DNA from 2 places in the Vagococcus sp. 211 genome. Region 1 is predicted to be linked to the other one. Evidence: a T-box and tRNA genes for the amino acid it is inferred to sense, from the RefSeq annotation. Region 1 holds a T-box; the other holds one or more tRNA genes.
The links. A T-box is a leader RNA that pairs with one kind of tRNA and senses whether it is charged. The one in region 1 lies ahead of leuS (leucine--tRNA ligase), so its partner is inferred to be a tRNA-Leu.
Positions count from the first base shown of each region.

Region 2: it has a tRNA-Leu gene. The T-box ahead of leuS (leucine--tRNA ligase) is inferred to sense a tRNA for this amino acid. The anticodon was not compared.

Region 1 is NZ_CM150475.1:2,175,078-2,182,788, forward strand. It holds gene leuS (leucine--tRNA ligase) at 99-2,513, opposite strand; T-box leader at 2,580-2,787, opposite strand; gene ACVWM0_RS10385 (LysM peptidoglycan-binding domain-containing protein) at 2,850-5,699, opposite strand; gene ACVWM0_RS10390 (DUF1700 domain-containing protein) at 5,952-6,596, shown strand; gene ACVWM0_RS10395 (DUF4097 family beta strand repeat-containing protein) at 6,596-7,636, shown strand.
Region 2 is NZ_CM150475.1:389,521-397,231, forward strand. It holds gene lepB (signal peptidase I) at 1-10, shown strand, start outside; gene ACVWM0_RS02000 (hydroxymethylpyrimidine/phosphomethylpyrimidine kinase) at 26-820, shown strand; gene ACVWM0_RS02005 (DUF1149 family protein) at 908-1,291, shown strand; gene ACVWM0_RS02010 (hypothetical protein) at 1,461-3,569, shown strand; gene ACVWM0_RS02015 (Tex family protein) at 3,574-5,748, shown strand; gene ACVWM0_RS02020 (SprT family protein) at 5,750-6,187, shown strand; tRNA gene ACVWM0_RS02025 (tRNA-Leu) at 6,225-6,310, shown strand; gene ACVWM0_RS02030 (FAD-dependent oxidoreductase) at 6,983-7,711, shown strand, end outside.

The DNA of each region.
Region 1 (7,711 bases):
TATCCAACTTTCTACAATATACTGCTATAATTGTAGCCATTTTACCTAGGTTATGCAATCAAATTTAAAGCGATTTAAGTCTTTTTTGATAAATTTGATTAATTGGCAACAATGTTAACTAATTTATTAGGTACTACAATCACTTTTCGGATAGTTTTCCCTTCAATTTGAGCTTGGACTAACTCATGTGCCATAGCTGTTTTCTCTAATTCTTCCTTAGCTGTGTCCCTCTTAAATACGGCTTTTCCACGTACTTTACCATTGACTTGGAAAATCACTTCAATATCATCTTCCACTAACTCTTTCTCGTCAAAAGTTGGCCATGCTACATAACTAATATCTCCAGTATTACCCATGCGTTCCCATAGTTCTTCGGAAATAAATGGCGCAATAGGTGCTAACAATTGTAAGAACCCGTTCATGTATTCAACAGGTAAAGCTTCTGCTTTGTATGCTTCGTTCACAAATGTCATTAATTGTGACACGGCAGTATTGAAATGGAGAACCTCATAATCTTCTGTTACTTTCTTAACCGTTTGATGGTAAATTTTTGTTAAAGTACCGTCATTATGCGTTGTTATTCTGTCACGTAATACAGCATTATCATCAATAAATAAACGCCACACACGGTCTAAGAATTTACGACTACCTTCTAATCCTTTATCACTCCAAGCAATAGAACCGTCTAAAGGTCCCATGAACATTTCGTATAAACGTAATGTATCAGCACCAAAGTCATTCACGATATCATCTGGGTTAACAACGTTGCCTTTAGATTTAGACATTTTTTCGTTGTTTTCACCTAAAATCATCCCTTGGTTAAATAATTTTTGGAACGGTTCTTTTGTATCTACTACACCGATATCGTATAGGAATTTGTGCCAGAAACGAGCGTATAGTAAGTGAAGAACCGCATGCTCTGCGCCACCTAAGTAAATATCAACAGGCATCCATTCTTTTAGTTTCTCTGGGTCTGCTAACATTTCTGTGTTGTGTGGGTCGATGAAACGTAAGTAATACCATGAACTTCCTGCCCATTGTGGCATAGTGTTTGTTTCACGGCGACCTTTCATTCCTGTTTTCTCATCCACGACATTGATCCATTCTGTCATGTTCGCTAATGGTGATTCACCTGTTCCACTTGGTTTAATGTCATTTGATTTTGGTAACACTAGAGGTAACTCTTCTTCAGGAACAGCCGTCATTGTGCCATCTTCCCAATGAATAATTGGGATTGGTTCACCCCAATAACGTTGACGAGAGAATAACCAGTCGCGTAATCGGTAACTCGTTTCCTTCTTACCGATGCCTTTGTCTTCTAGCCATGTTAACATCTCTGTGATGGCTTCTTCTTTGTTTAAGCCGTCTAAGAAGTCAGAATTAATGTGAACACCGTCTTCTGTGTATGCTTCTTCCGTAACATTGCCACCTTCCAAGACAGGGACAATCTCTAAATCAAATGTTTTAGCAAAATCGTAATCACGTTCATCATGAGCTGGAACAGCCATAATTGCACCTGTACCATACGTTGATAAGACATAATCAGCAATCCAAATCGGCATTTTTTTGCCGTTAACTGGATTAATCGCATAGGCACCTGTAAACACACCTGTCTTGTCTTTAGACAATTCTGTACGATCTAAATCAGTCTTTTTCTCAGCTTCTTTAATATATGCTGTGATTGCTTCTGATTGTTCTTCTGTCATAATCTCTTTGACTAACGGTAATTCTGGTGCTAATACAGCATACGTTGCACCAAATAGAGTATCTGGTCGTGTCGTAAATACCGTAAAGTCTTTGTCTGTACCATCAATAGCAAACGTCACATTTGCCCCTTCAGAACGTCCAATCCAGTTACGTTGCATTTCTTTAATGCTATCTGGCCATTCAATCAAATCTAAATCATCAATTAAACGATCCGCATACGCTGTGATTTTCAACATCCATTGTTTCATTGGCACACGGTAAACAGGGTGGTCTCCACGCTCTGACTTGCCATCAATAACTTCTTCATTTGCTAATACTGTTCCAAGGGCTGGACACCAGTTAACTGGTACTTCTGCTTCGTAAGCTAAGCCTTTTTCAAATAACTTCGTAAAAATCCATTGAGTCCATTTGTAATATTCTGGATCCGTCGTATTGATTTCACGGTCCCAATCAAAACTAAAGCCTAGTGCATCAAATTGACGTTTAAAAGTTAAAATATTTTTTGCTGTAAATTCAGCTGGGTCATTACCTGTGTCTAACGCGTATTGCTCAGCCGGTAAGCCAAATGCGTCCCAACCCATTGGGTGTAATACATTAAATCCTTGCGCTCGTTTCATACGAGACAACACATCTGTTGAAGTATAGCCCTTAGGATGTCCTACGTGTAATCCTTGTCCAGACGGATATGGAAACATGTCTAATGCGTAAAACTTCGGTTTAGATGATGTTTCTTCTGTCTTAAAGGTTTGGTTCTTGTCCCAATATTTTTGCCACTTTTTCTCAATCTCTAAATGATTGTATCCCATTTCTTTTCCTCCTAAAATATGATAATAAATATAAAAAAAGCCCTATAAAAGCCATAAACATAGCTTTTATAGGACGTTGTATCTAACGTGGTACCACCTATTTTTAGATAACCTCTGGCTGAGCAGAAGGGATCTCTTCATCGACCATGATAACGGATTGATTCCGGCATATTGCAAACTCTAAGATAAGTTCAAATGTTCCTCCTATGCATTCTCAGCCCCATGCACTCTCTAAAAAGATTTCCATTTTACTACTTCTCGTCTTTGTTTTCATATATTGGATTTATCATAACAGATACAAAGGTAACTTTCAACTAGCCACAATGATTCTTATCCCTAGCTTACTCGGATGCTTTGACCTTTATAAATAATATCAGATGACAAACTATTCCAGTCTTTCAGTTGCTTCACATTAGCGTTATATTTACTAGCTAGTCCCCACAATGTATCACCTGAAGAGACCACGTGCCTTGTTTGTTTCCCAACTTTTTGTGTGTGAGATTTTGCAACGCTTTGATTTAATGTCAATGTTTGTCCGACATGGATCAAATCACTGCTAAGACGATTCGCTTTCTTAAGTTCTGATACTGTTGTTTTGTTGGCTCTAGCAATGCTGTACAGGCTGTCGCCAGATTTTACTACATAGCTCGACTTGTTCTGCTTCACGGGCTTACTTGCTGGTTTTGAAGGTTTCACTGCAACCGTCTGCTGTTTAGCAGGTGTTGTACTCTGACCCTTAATTGCTAATTTTTGGCCCGCATAAATCATGTCAGTTGATAGACCATTCCACGCTTTTAAGTTAGCAACACTTACGCCATACTTAGAACCAATACCATATAAAGTGTCTCCTCTTTGAACCGTATGCTTTTTATTTGCCACTTGATTGGTTTTTGGCTTCGTTGTACTTGGCTTCGGTTGAGGTTTAGACGCTGTTTGCTTTTGACCTTTGATGCTCAATTTCTGACCTGGATAAATCATATCACTGCTTAGATTGTTCCATGCCTTGAGATTCGCGACACTCACGCCTTTGGCCGAACTAATTCCATACAACGTGTCCCCTCTTTGAACCGTGTGTGTTTGACCAGTAGCTGTCTGATTCGGTTTGGCAGTCGGTTTTGTGACAGGTTTTGGTTTTGGCTTAGGCGTCACTGGTTTTGAAGGTTTTGAAGTTGCACCAGTCAATACTAGTCTTTGCCCGACATAAATCATATCGCTATTTAGATTATTCCACGCTTTTAAACTCGCGACACTTACCCCTTGCGCTAAACTAATACCGTACAATGTATCCCCTGATTTAATAACATAATCACTGCTCTTAGATGGCTTAGGTTTCGGTTTTGCCTCTGGCTTCGTCACTGGTTTTTCTGTTGGTTTAGGCTTTGGTTTTTCAACAGGTTTCGATGGTTTTGTGGGTGTGTTCGTGTTTTTAACCGCTAATTTTTGACCCACATAAATCATGTCACTGTTTAGATTATTCCACGCTTTTAAATTCGCGACACTTACCCCGTAAGTTAAAGCAATACCGTATAATGTATCCCCACTTTTAACAGAATATTGTCCCCCAGTATTTGTTTGTGGTTTGGTTTCTGGTTTAGTTTGTGGTTTATTATTTGTGTTCCCTGGTGTTCCCTGATTTGAACCAGTATTCTTTCCATCATATTGTGTCAAATTATGAGTAACAATCAAATGATTCAGTTTATTATTATAGTTCGGGTCTGTTGCATACCTACCTGTTAGCCAGGCAGTGGCATCTTGATACGAGTTAGTATTAGACTTCCATGCCCCTGAATAGTAGTAATTTCCTGGTGAAAAAGAAGTGTTTTTAATAACTCTGGCATTGTCTTCAAAAGATTCCTTATAAGATGGGTACTTTCTAAACTGAGCATTGATTGTCACGTCTTGTCCATTAAAATGTTCCCATGTCTTCATGGTCACACTTTGGCCATTATAACTTCCTTTAATACCAAACAAGTTATAATTCGGTGCAGAAGACAACCCACTCGTACCATAACCACTCTCTAAAATTGCTTGAGCAATCATGACTGAAGCGTATAGGTCGTTTCTACCTGCGACGGCCTGAGCGTGAACAGCAGTATCCTCAATAAATCTTCCTTGTGGAGTCACTGAGTACGTTGATGCCATCGTTCTCTCTCTTTTCGGTTGCTCTACGGCTCTTTGTTTAACTGGAGCATTCATTTTTAAAGAATCATTAGCTACAGTAGCTGTCGCTGCTTTTGCTTGACTTGGTTTCTCTGTCACACCGTCTTCTTTAGGTGTGACTGTTTCTTCTATTTCTTTTTTTGTTTCTTCAGGTACTGTGACCGCTGTCTCTGATTCAACCTCTTCTGTTGTTTCTTTTTCAAGACTCTCACTTGTTTCTATGGTTTCCTCTTCGGAACTGTCACTTGTTTCTAAATCAGTTGATGGAATGTCTGTATCGCTCTCAGAACTAACAACTTCCTCTTTTTTATCTTCTGAAACCTCTGTCTCTTCCGTCTCGTTTTCCGTCTTTTCTGTATCGCTCTCTGTACTCTTATCCTCAACAAACGTTGAATTTAAAGTGTTAGATTCGTCTGTAACATCGTCTTGGTTTGTCTCTTTTTCGTCTATATCGTCTAGAGGTGGTTCTTGATTTTCTACTGTAACGGCGTGTTTAACCATGTTAGATGCAATGGATAAAACAATGGTTTGTTCCGACATATCAGTCTTTTTCAATCCAACGAGTGCCTCGAATGATGCTTTGGTAAACCCACTTTCTGAGAAGACCATTTTTATTTGATTCAGAGTCGTATCTACTTCATACTCTCCTACTTTTTTCCCTGTCTCATCTAGAATATCTCTGTCCTCTTCCTCAGGCACATACAATAACGCATTCGGTGATACTTGAATGATTGTATCTAACTCTGTTGACCGAGTGGCGTCTAAATCCACTGATAACTTCAACTCATTTTTTTGAGCATCAATCAGTGTGTCAGCTTCTACAGATGAAAGAAGCAGTCCTGCTCCCTCATTAGGTGGTGTTTCTACCCCTTGTAAATGACTATCCTTCACATCATCCAAGTTATCTGCCGCTGCCTTCACTGATAATCCAGGCGCAACAAATGACGAGGACAGCATCAGCGTTGTTCCTAATACAGATACGTTCTTTATAAACATAGGGTTGTTCTTTTCTGATGTTTTTTTCATTCTCATTCCTCTTTCTTATGGACCTAAATTTTCATCAATCTTTTCAGTTCCTTCTATATACCCCTCTATTAAAACATCTCTTTGGAGACAATACAAGGATAGTACTCATTGAATCCCCTTTTCTGATTAAAAAATAAGTCCTCTAGACGTTGCCACCTCTCATACTTTAGCCCGATTTTCACTGTAACATCTTGTTATGACTAAAAATACAAGGTATATTGACTGTAATAACTACAGTGAAGAGGAAAAATTATGAACAGAGAGCATTTTTTTATCGAGTTAAAATTATATCTCAGACAATTATCTCAATCCGATCAACAAAATGTGATCGATGAATACCAAGCTTTATTTGATGAAAAATTGGCTGAGGGGTTAACTGAATTCGAAATTACCAAAGGATTAGCTACACCCAAACAGATTGCCCAAGACATCTTAACAGATCTTAATTTACCTTTTGATATTCCAAATACACCCAATCAAGACTGGGTAGAATTTTCATCTTCTGGCTCTGATAATGAGCATGATCATCCATACCAACCATCAGCCCATTATACCGAAAATTCAGCCACAGCATTTACTCGATTCTTTCAGGTAGCAGGCATTATCTCTTTGAACGCACTGTTTATGATATGGGCTATTTTGTCATGGGCGTTATTACTATTTTCTGGCTGGCTAGTATCGTTAACCTTTATACTTAGTCCATTAATTAGTCTCTATTTACTTTTACAATTAAACAGTGCCTATAGCATGTTTCAATTTTTTATGACCTTGGTCTTATGTGGGGTTGGTCTTATTATATTTGTCATGTTGAAACCTTTAACTAATGGCTCACTTAAGCTATTAAATTACTACACTAAATGGAACTTATCTGTTCTTAAAGGAGGTCGACACGCCTAATGAAGAAGAAGACCTTATTCATCCTTAGTTTAGCCATCCTACTTATGATTACTGGTGGAATTGGGGCCACGATTTTTTACCAACGATTAGAAGCTGAACGTAAAGCCAGCGAAGTTAGCGAAAAATTTAAATACGATGGAACAAAAGAGCTAGAGCTTGTCTTTAAAAATGGGGCAAACGTCAATATCTCCACTTCTGAAGATGATTACATTCGTATGAATAAAAATGGCATTAACTTTGGTAAACAGCCTAAACAATCAGCCACTTGGGACATTCAAACAAAAAATGATAAGACGATTGTGACGATTGATAACAATATCAAAGAACAACAAATTGAGCGACGCTTTTTCTCATTTGGCAGTATTACAGAAGATTCGATCTACTTGCGACTCCCAGATAAGTATGACTCGATTAAAATAGCTGGTAATAATGTCAATGTTAACGTTGATAGACTCTCAACTCAAACCCTCTCTTTGGAATCAAAAAGAGGCTATATCAGTGTGTACGACAGTAATGTTCAAAATCTAGCTGCTGAAACAAAATATGGGGACATTGATATCAACGGGGTAAAAGCTGAAGAGGCGATTACATTAACGTCCCTTGCCGGTAATATTTCTGCCCAAGATTCCCGTTCTAATGCACTAACTATCACCTCGAAAAATGGAGACATCTTCTCAGCTAATACTAAAGGGAATTTGACGATGGCCTCAGATAACGGTTTTATTAGTGTTAACCACACTATAGGATTGACTGATATCAAAAATAAAAACAATGACATTTTTTACCATACGGATAAAATGACGACAGACGTGACACTAGAAACAACCCATGGTGATATTGCTATTGAAACAGATAAACCATCTATTGAAAAAAATAGCGTTAAGTTTGATACGACAAATGGTGTCATCTCTATTTTTAATAAAAACTTATCATCTGAAACGGAGTATAAACAAACAAAAGGAGACGCTACTATTAGCGCTATCTCTAAGAATGGAAACATTAATGTGGATGAACTCGAGGACGATGATGACCATTACTAGTCACTTAAAACATGTTATACTAAAGAAAACCTATATATGGGTTTTCTTTTTTATTTACGCTATATTCTAGGAGGC
Region 2 (7,711 bases), 480 kb from region 1:
TGTTCAGTAAGGAAGAGAGAAGCCAATGATAAAACTTTTAACCATAGCAGGTTCTGATACGCTTAGTGGTGGTGGCCTTCAAGCGGATCTTAGAACATTTAGAGAGTATGGAATAACTGGTGACAATGTGTTGACTTGTATTGTAACAATGGTGAGAGAGACAGAAGAGATTAGTATCGAAGAGTTACCTATTTCTGTTATTACTGATCAGTTGAAAGAGGCTGAAAAACAATTAGATACCTATCAAGGCATCAAGGTAGGGATGTTAGCTAATCTAGAAACAGCCCAAGGGGTGGCCTCTTTTTTAGAAAAAGTTCACACTGTTCCCATTGTTTTAGATCCTGTACTCGCGTTAAAAGAGTCAGGATTAACAACAAGCCAAGATATTGTCACGTATTTTATTGAAAGACTATTGCCTTTAGCAACCATTACGACACCTAATTTGCATGAAGCGGAGTTATTATCTGGAATTGAACCCATTGATACTGTAGAAAAAATGATACTGGCAGGTAAGAAAATTCAGTCTTATGGTGTCCCTTATGTTGTAGTGAAAGGTGGACTGAGAATGCCAGGGACAGAAGCCATTGATGTGTTAGTGACACCAGAAACGGAGCACGTCTACAGAAACCCTAAACTGCATTCAGGCTGTAATAATGGAGCCGGTTGTACGTTTGCTTCTTCTATAGCTGCTGAAAGAGTAAACAATGATAATATGCGTGAAGTAATCCAGTCTTCCAAAGATTTTGTCTACCGAAGCATTGAGAATGGCGTTGATTTTATGGACGGATTAGGCAATGTGTGGCAAAAAGGAAAGTGCTAAAAGATATTTATTTTATCCTATGAATAATGTACAATAGAAGTAAGACTTTTAAAGCAAAAAATCGAAGTGTTAGAAAGAGGTCGTAACATGGAATTAAAAAGACAAAAAGAGTTCGTTCAAGCATTTTATTATGAGGCATTACCTCAAGATAATACGGATGAAACAAGAATCGACGTAAGCATGAATCCTTTTGAAATAACAGAAGAGATGAAGTTAGATCCAGCAAACAATTCAGTGTTGGGATTAAGAATAGAATTTCAAATCATTTTAGATAAAGCGAAAGTGTCTGGAGATGTGGCACAATTTGTTCAAATCCTTAATCGTAAAGTGGATAAAGTTGAAGATCTGACAACGGATGAAGTGAATGAATTAGTTAGACCCTTGTTTTCAATCATCGAGAGAATGGCCTATGAAGTAACTGAAATAGCTTTGGACCAACCCGGAGTAAAACTTAATTTTTCACAAGAATAGTCAAGTGTTGCCCTAAGAGCAACGCTTTTTTCTTATGAAGGCATCTTTATAAAGAAAGACAGGCTGGGCATAAATTAAGTAGAGAGTGCAGTGAGTGACACTAGCCGGTTGTTTCATGCACGCCCTTTTGAATCACGTTTTTAAAGAAGAGGAAATAAGGAGAAAACACATGAGTGAGAGAGATTACGAAATAAATGGTCGTATTTTCAAACGAGAACGTTACAAACCATCTACTAATGATATTGTTCTAGTATCAAATACGACAGGGGACACGACTAAAAATCAAGTGACATTAAGTTGGGCATCTAGAGGGTTAGAAAAAGAGTATCAACTTGTTGCGTGTAAAGTGATGTTGAATGATTGGGCACAATGCTTACCAAACTACCCGGTACTCAGAGCGTTTGTAAAAGCACAGGATAGTTCAGATAATATAGAATTATTTATTACTTTTGAAGTGGCAGAACATTTAGAAAGTAGTGAGATTCGTCTTGTGATGACCCATGCTACGGTAAGCATGGGTAACTGTTTGAATAAGGTGACAGAAAGAACAATCACAGAAACTAACTCATTCACGCTTCTAGACGAGGAACAAAGAGAACCTGTTGAGGTAAATTTATTAAAGGATAAGTTGTTATCACAAAGTTTAATCATTGATAAATTAAACAAAGAAACAGAACGGAAAGACCAGATGCTTGAAAACGCATTGAAACAAAAGAAAGCGAATGACACGATTCGACCTACAACCAGTATGACAGAACAACTGGAATACTTAGAAGCAGAAATAAAAAATAAGAACGCACAGATAGAACTAATGAAGGACAAGGCACTTTCTTATGCCACAACGAATGATAAATTAGTTGCGGGGCAAAGACAGTGGGAAATGACGTTAGAAAATGTTCAAAAAGAGTATCATGGGAAACTCACTGAATTAGAGCAGTTGTTAAGAAAACAAGAAGCTTACCAAGAGATGTTGATAAGACAACGAGATGGTTTTGAACAACAATTATTGAAAAGTGAAGCCTTAAATAGGGAACTAGACAAGGCCAATGTACTATTGACCACTAGAGTCAGTGAGTTACAAGTCGATCATCAGCGATTAGAAAAAGTAGCCGAATTGGAACGTGAAACGAGTAGTCTAAAAGAACGGCTATCTGAAGAGTTAGGGAACAAAAAAAGAGTAGAGATGGCCAATAAAGCATTGGAAGAGGCACTAGAACGATTAGAAGTTAAGCAACATCATTTGGTGGAAAAAGTTCAATCTGACTATAACACCTTAGAAAACACTTTAAAAGAATCTGAGAAAAAAGCCTTGTTAGAAGCCACAAATAAACATCAAGCACGGCATGAAAAGCAAGAAATAGAAAACAGATATGAAAAAGAGAAAGAGAAACGAGTCAGTTTAGAGGCAGACAGAGATTATTTAGAGATTCAACTACAAGAAAAAGAAATGATACTCTCTCAGTCCGATGAACAGAAGTCATTCTTGGAGCGACTAGTGACTACCTTAGAAGATGAGTTAGAAAAACTAAGGGAAGAACAAGCAATGATGAGTTACCATATGTCAGAAGTTGCAGCGAGTGCCCAAGAAGAAGAAAACAAGCAAAATGCAGAATACCTTCAACTGGATGAAACCATTAGGCAATTAACACAAGCAAATAAAGTAGCAGAACAAAGAATAGAGAGTTTGCTGACTCAAATGCCAGAACAAGAAGTGAGCACAGAGTTAATAGCATCAACTACTTTTGATTCAGAGAGGCAGGAGAATGAGCACACCGAAACATGGGCACTTTCACACGATAAAGAAGAGGCTATCTATGAATCAGATCCTTTTAAAACAGAAGTTGAGATTGAGGAATTGACTCAATCCATCTTGGACACTCGAAAAGAAGAAGAAGATGACATTATTCATTTGTTCGATATAGCTGAAACGGCAGGATTTAAACAAGTTCGATTAACGACAAAACAATTCAAAGAATGTGTCTCTGAACTGAGATTCTTAAACTTCAGATGGAACCAAATTTATGAGTTGGACAGTATTGATCATAAACAAGGCTTTTTAAAATTGTGCTTGCCTTATATTGAAGATGTGGAAAACTTTCAAGAGATTCTAGACGAAGATGTAAAAGCTTCCCTATTTAGCCGTAAATCAGTTACAATGGGTGAGGACACGCTGTTATTATTAGAAGCGTACAGCGCCTTATCTGTGTACCTAGATACCTATTATTTAAAAGTATCATCATACATCGACAAGTATTTTATAAATGAGGAGAATCAGTAAAATTATGCAAGAAACCGCGCCATTTAAATTATTAGAAAAAGAATTAACAAGTTATAGAAAAGAGCAGTTACTCACTGTCCTAACCCTTTTAAGCGAAGGGAATACGGTTCCTTTTGTGGCGAGATACCGTAAAGAAATGACAGGAAGTCTAGATGAGGTTCAAATTCGTGAAATTGAAGAACGTTATCAATATCTAGAAGGATTAGTCAAACGAAAAGAAGAAGTTTTAAGGTTAATTGCTGAACAAGATAAGTTAACAGAAGACTTAGAAAAAGCCATTAAAAAAGCGACAAAAATGCAACAAGTGGAAGATTTATACCGTCCCTACAAACAAAAAAGAAGAACCAAAGCCACGATTGCGAAAGAAAACGGTTTAGAACCCTTTGCGGAATGGTTACTTCGTCTTGAAACAACGCCTTCAGTAGAGGAAGAAGCCTCAAAATATATTAACGAAGCCAATGAGATAACGACTGTTACTGACGTGATGGATGGCGCACATGAAATCATTGCTGAAAAAATTGGAGATGACCCAGAGTTTAGAAAATGGATCCGTTTATATACTTGGAATAATGCTGTCATCAAAGCAAGTGAAAAAGACGCAAGCAAAGATGAAAAAGGCGTATTTGAAATGTATTATGACTATTCAGAACCGATTAAACGTGTGGTAGCTCATAGAATATTAGCGATGAATCGTGGTGAAAAAGAAGGCGTGATTAAAGTCGCTTTTGCTCTAGATGAATCACGTATTTTAGGTTATTTAGAAAAACAGCTGATTACAAAAGACGGCAGTGGCGCAGAAGAATGTGTTAAACGAGGCATAGAAGACAGTTATAAGCGTTTCATAGGACCTTCTATTGAGCGGGAATTACGTGGTGAATTAACAGAAAAAGCAGACCAACAAGCCATTGATATTTTTGGTGAGAACTTGCGTAACTTGCTATTGCAATCGCCATTAAAAGGGAAAGTGGTCTTAGGATTTGACCCAGCTTATCGAACAGGTTGTAAACTAGGGGTTGTGGATGAAACAGGGAAATTATTAGCTGTGACGGTTATTTATCCACATAAACCAGCAGCACAACAAAAACGTGCAGATGCTATCACCCAATTTAAAACATTTGTAGAAGAATACAAAGTAGACATGGTTGCTATTGGGAATGGTACGGCAAGTCGTGAATCAGAGCAATTTGTATCAGAACATCTAAAAGAGTTAAACAGAGAGGTCTTTTATGTGATGGTTAACGAAGCAGGAGCTTCTGTTTATTCAGCAAGTGCTGTGGCGCGTGAAGAATTCCCTGATTTACAAGTGGAAGAACGTAGCGCGATTAGTATTGCTAGACGACTACAAGATCCTTTAGCAGAACTTGTTAAAATTGAACCAAAAGCCGTGGGTGTTGGCCAATACCAACACGATGTTTCTCAAAAACGCTTAACAGAGCAATTAGACTTTGTGGTGGAAACAGCAGTTAACCAAGTGGGTGTCGACGTTAATACGGCGAGCCAGCAGTTACTACAACATATTTCTGGTTTGAATAAAACAACGGCTAAAAACATTGTTGTCTACAGAGACGAAAATGGCGAATTTTCAAACCGTAAAGAACTAAAAAAAGTACCAAGATTAGGGCCTAAGGCGTTTGAACAGGCAGTTGGTTTCTTGAGAATACCAAGTGGGGATAACATTTTAGATAACACAGGGATTCATCCTGAAAGTTATAAAATGGTCAATCGTTTACTGGATATTTTAGGATTAGACGTGACAAGCTTAGGGACAGAAGAAGCACGCAACGCATTAGTAGGTGTGAATACCACAAGCATGAGTGACGAGCTTGAGGTAGGTAAAGCAACCCTTGAAGATGCAATTGCTGCGTTAATCCAACCAGGAAGAGACATGCGAGATGACATGTCAGGGCCACTGCTTAGACAAGATGTGTTATCCATGGAAGATTTGAAAGTCGGTATGGAATTACAAGGAACGGTTAGAAACGTGGTAGATTTTGGCGCCTTTGTAGATATCGGAGTCAAACAAGATGGTATGGTTCACATATCCAAATTGAGCCAACAATTTGTTAAACACCCAACAGACGTTGTTGCGGTGGGGGATGTTGTGACAGTATGGATTGAAGAAGTTGATCTGAAAAAACAACGAATTGCCTTAACCATGTTAGGTAAACCGCAAGATTAGTATGAGGAACGAGTCATTACAAGAGCTAGTTGAAAAAGTGTCTTTGACTTACTTTAATAAGCCCTTTGAACATAAAGCAATCTATAATTCACGATTAAAAACCACTGGTGGTCGCTATCATTTAGCTGACCACCATTTGGATTTTAATCCGAAAATTATGGAAAAGTACGGTGAAGAAGAGCTTGTTAAGGTCATTATTCATGAGTTGTGTCATTACCATTTGCACCTTGAAGGAAAAGGCTACAAGCATCAAGACAAAGCGTTCAAACAGTTACTAAAGATCACAGGTGGGAGCAGATACGCACCACCATTAAAAGAAGCGACATGGTTATATTATTCTTGCTTAAGTTGTCAGAAGGAATTTAAGCGGCAACGGCAAGTCAACGTTACTAAGTATGGCTGTCCTTGTGGTGGTAGACTGAAACGTATTGACAAGTGAGTCGTTAAACGTTATAGTTTTAGTGTTATTATCACTAGCGAGAATGGCGGAACTGGCAGACGCGCAAGGTTGAGGGCCTTGTAGAAGGATTCTTCTGTGAGGGTTCGAATCCCTTTTCTCGCATACAGAAAGTTACTCTATCTAGAGTAACTTTTTTTGTTATGTCATGTTATCTCTATGTTTTTTATATAAGTAATAAATACCTATAACAAAAGGTATTTATTACTTATATTTTTTTGTAAATTTTTTTTTGTGTTATTTAATTTTTGTAAAAAAGCAGAGTGCATCCTTAGGTGGGACAAAATAAGGAGAATGGGGCAAAAATTTGGCCTATACTGAATCATTCGGAAAAATGAGAAAAAAAGGAAGGATTAGACGAACTATTTATTTTTATATCGTGATTGGTAAAAAATACTTTAATTAATGAGAGTAGCATTGAATAATTGGTATAGATGAGCATGTGTTAAGGGGTTGAAAAGAAGGCATACAAGATATAGTAAGAACAAAATAAGAACAAATACTATATGTTGTGGATAACTCTGTTGATATGTGCATAACTCGCTTTTAAATGAGAGAGTTAAAAGATAAAAGTTATTTCAACACGTTCGGGGTTATTAAAGTTTAAAATACCTTTAATACCGTGTTTTTATAAGGGAAATACAAGGAAAATAGCTTTGACAAGAAAAAATAATTTTGCTAGGATGTGGTTGATTGAACGTTCGGTTTTTAAAGAAAAGCGAATGAGAGAAGAAAAATCAAACACAACTATTCATATACTGGAGGATTATAAGGAAAATGATTTATGATTTAGCTATTGTAGGTGGGGGAGCTGCGGCTTTATCAGCAGGCGTTTATGCTGGTAGAAGTTTGTTAAACACAATTATCATTGAAAAAGATTCATTCGGAGGTCAAACAAGTACCACATCTTTGATTGTGAACTATCCAGGTATCAAAGAAGCAAGTGGACCAGCATTAATTAGAGAAATGCGAGAACAAGCATTGGATTTTGGTTGTGTGTTCCAAACAGGAACAATCATTAAAACAGATTTTTCGAGAGACGTTAAAGTACTAACAGATTCAAAAGGCAATGAAATTAAAGCGTATGCTGTTTTAATTGCAACAGGTACCACACAGAGAACACTAGGTTTTCCAGGAGAAAAAGAATACACTGGAAACGGGATTACTTACTGTGCCACATGTGACGGTGCTTCTTGTGCTGAAATGGAAATTTTTATTATTGGTGGTGGCTATGCTGCTGCTGAAGAGTCTGTTTATTTATCTCAATTTGCTAAAAAAGTGAACGTGATGATACGTGATGAGGACTTTAGTTGTGCCAAAGCCACAGCTAATTTAGCCAAAGATCACGACAAAGTGAATGTTTATTATCATACTGAAATCAAAGAAGTGGCTGGGGACGAAGGCATGGACAAGTTGGTCTTTGTTAACCGTCAAACAGGAGAAGAACTTATTTTTGATAAAAGCCATAAAAAGAACCCTTACGGCATGTTTATTTTTGCAGGGAGT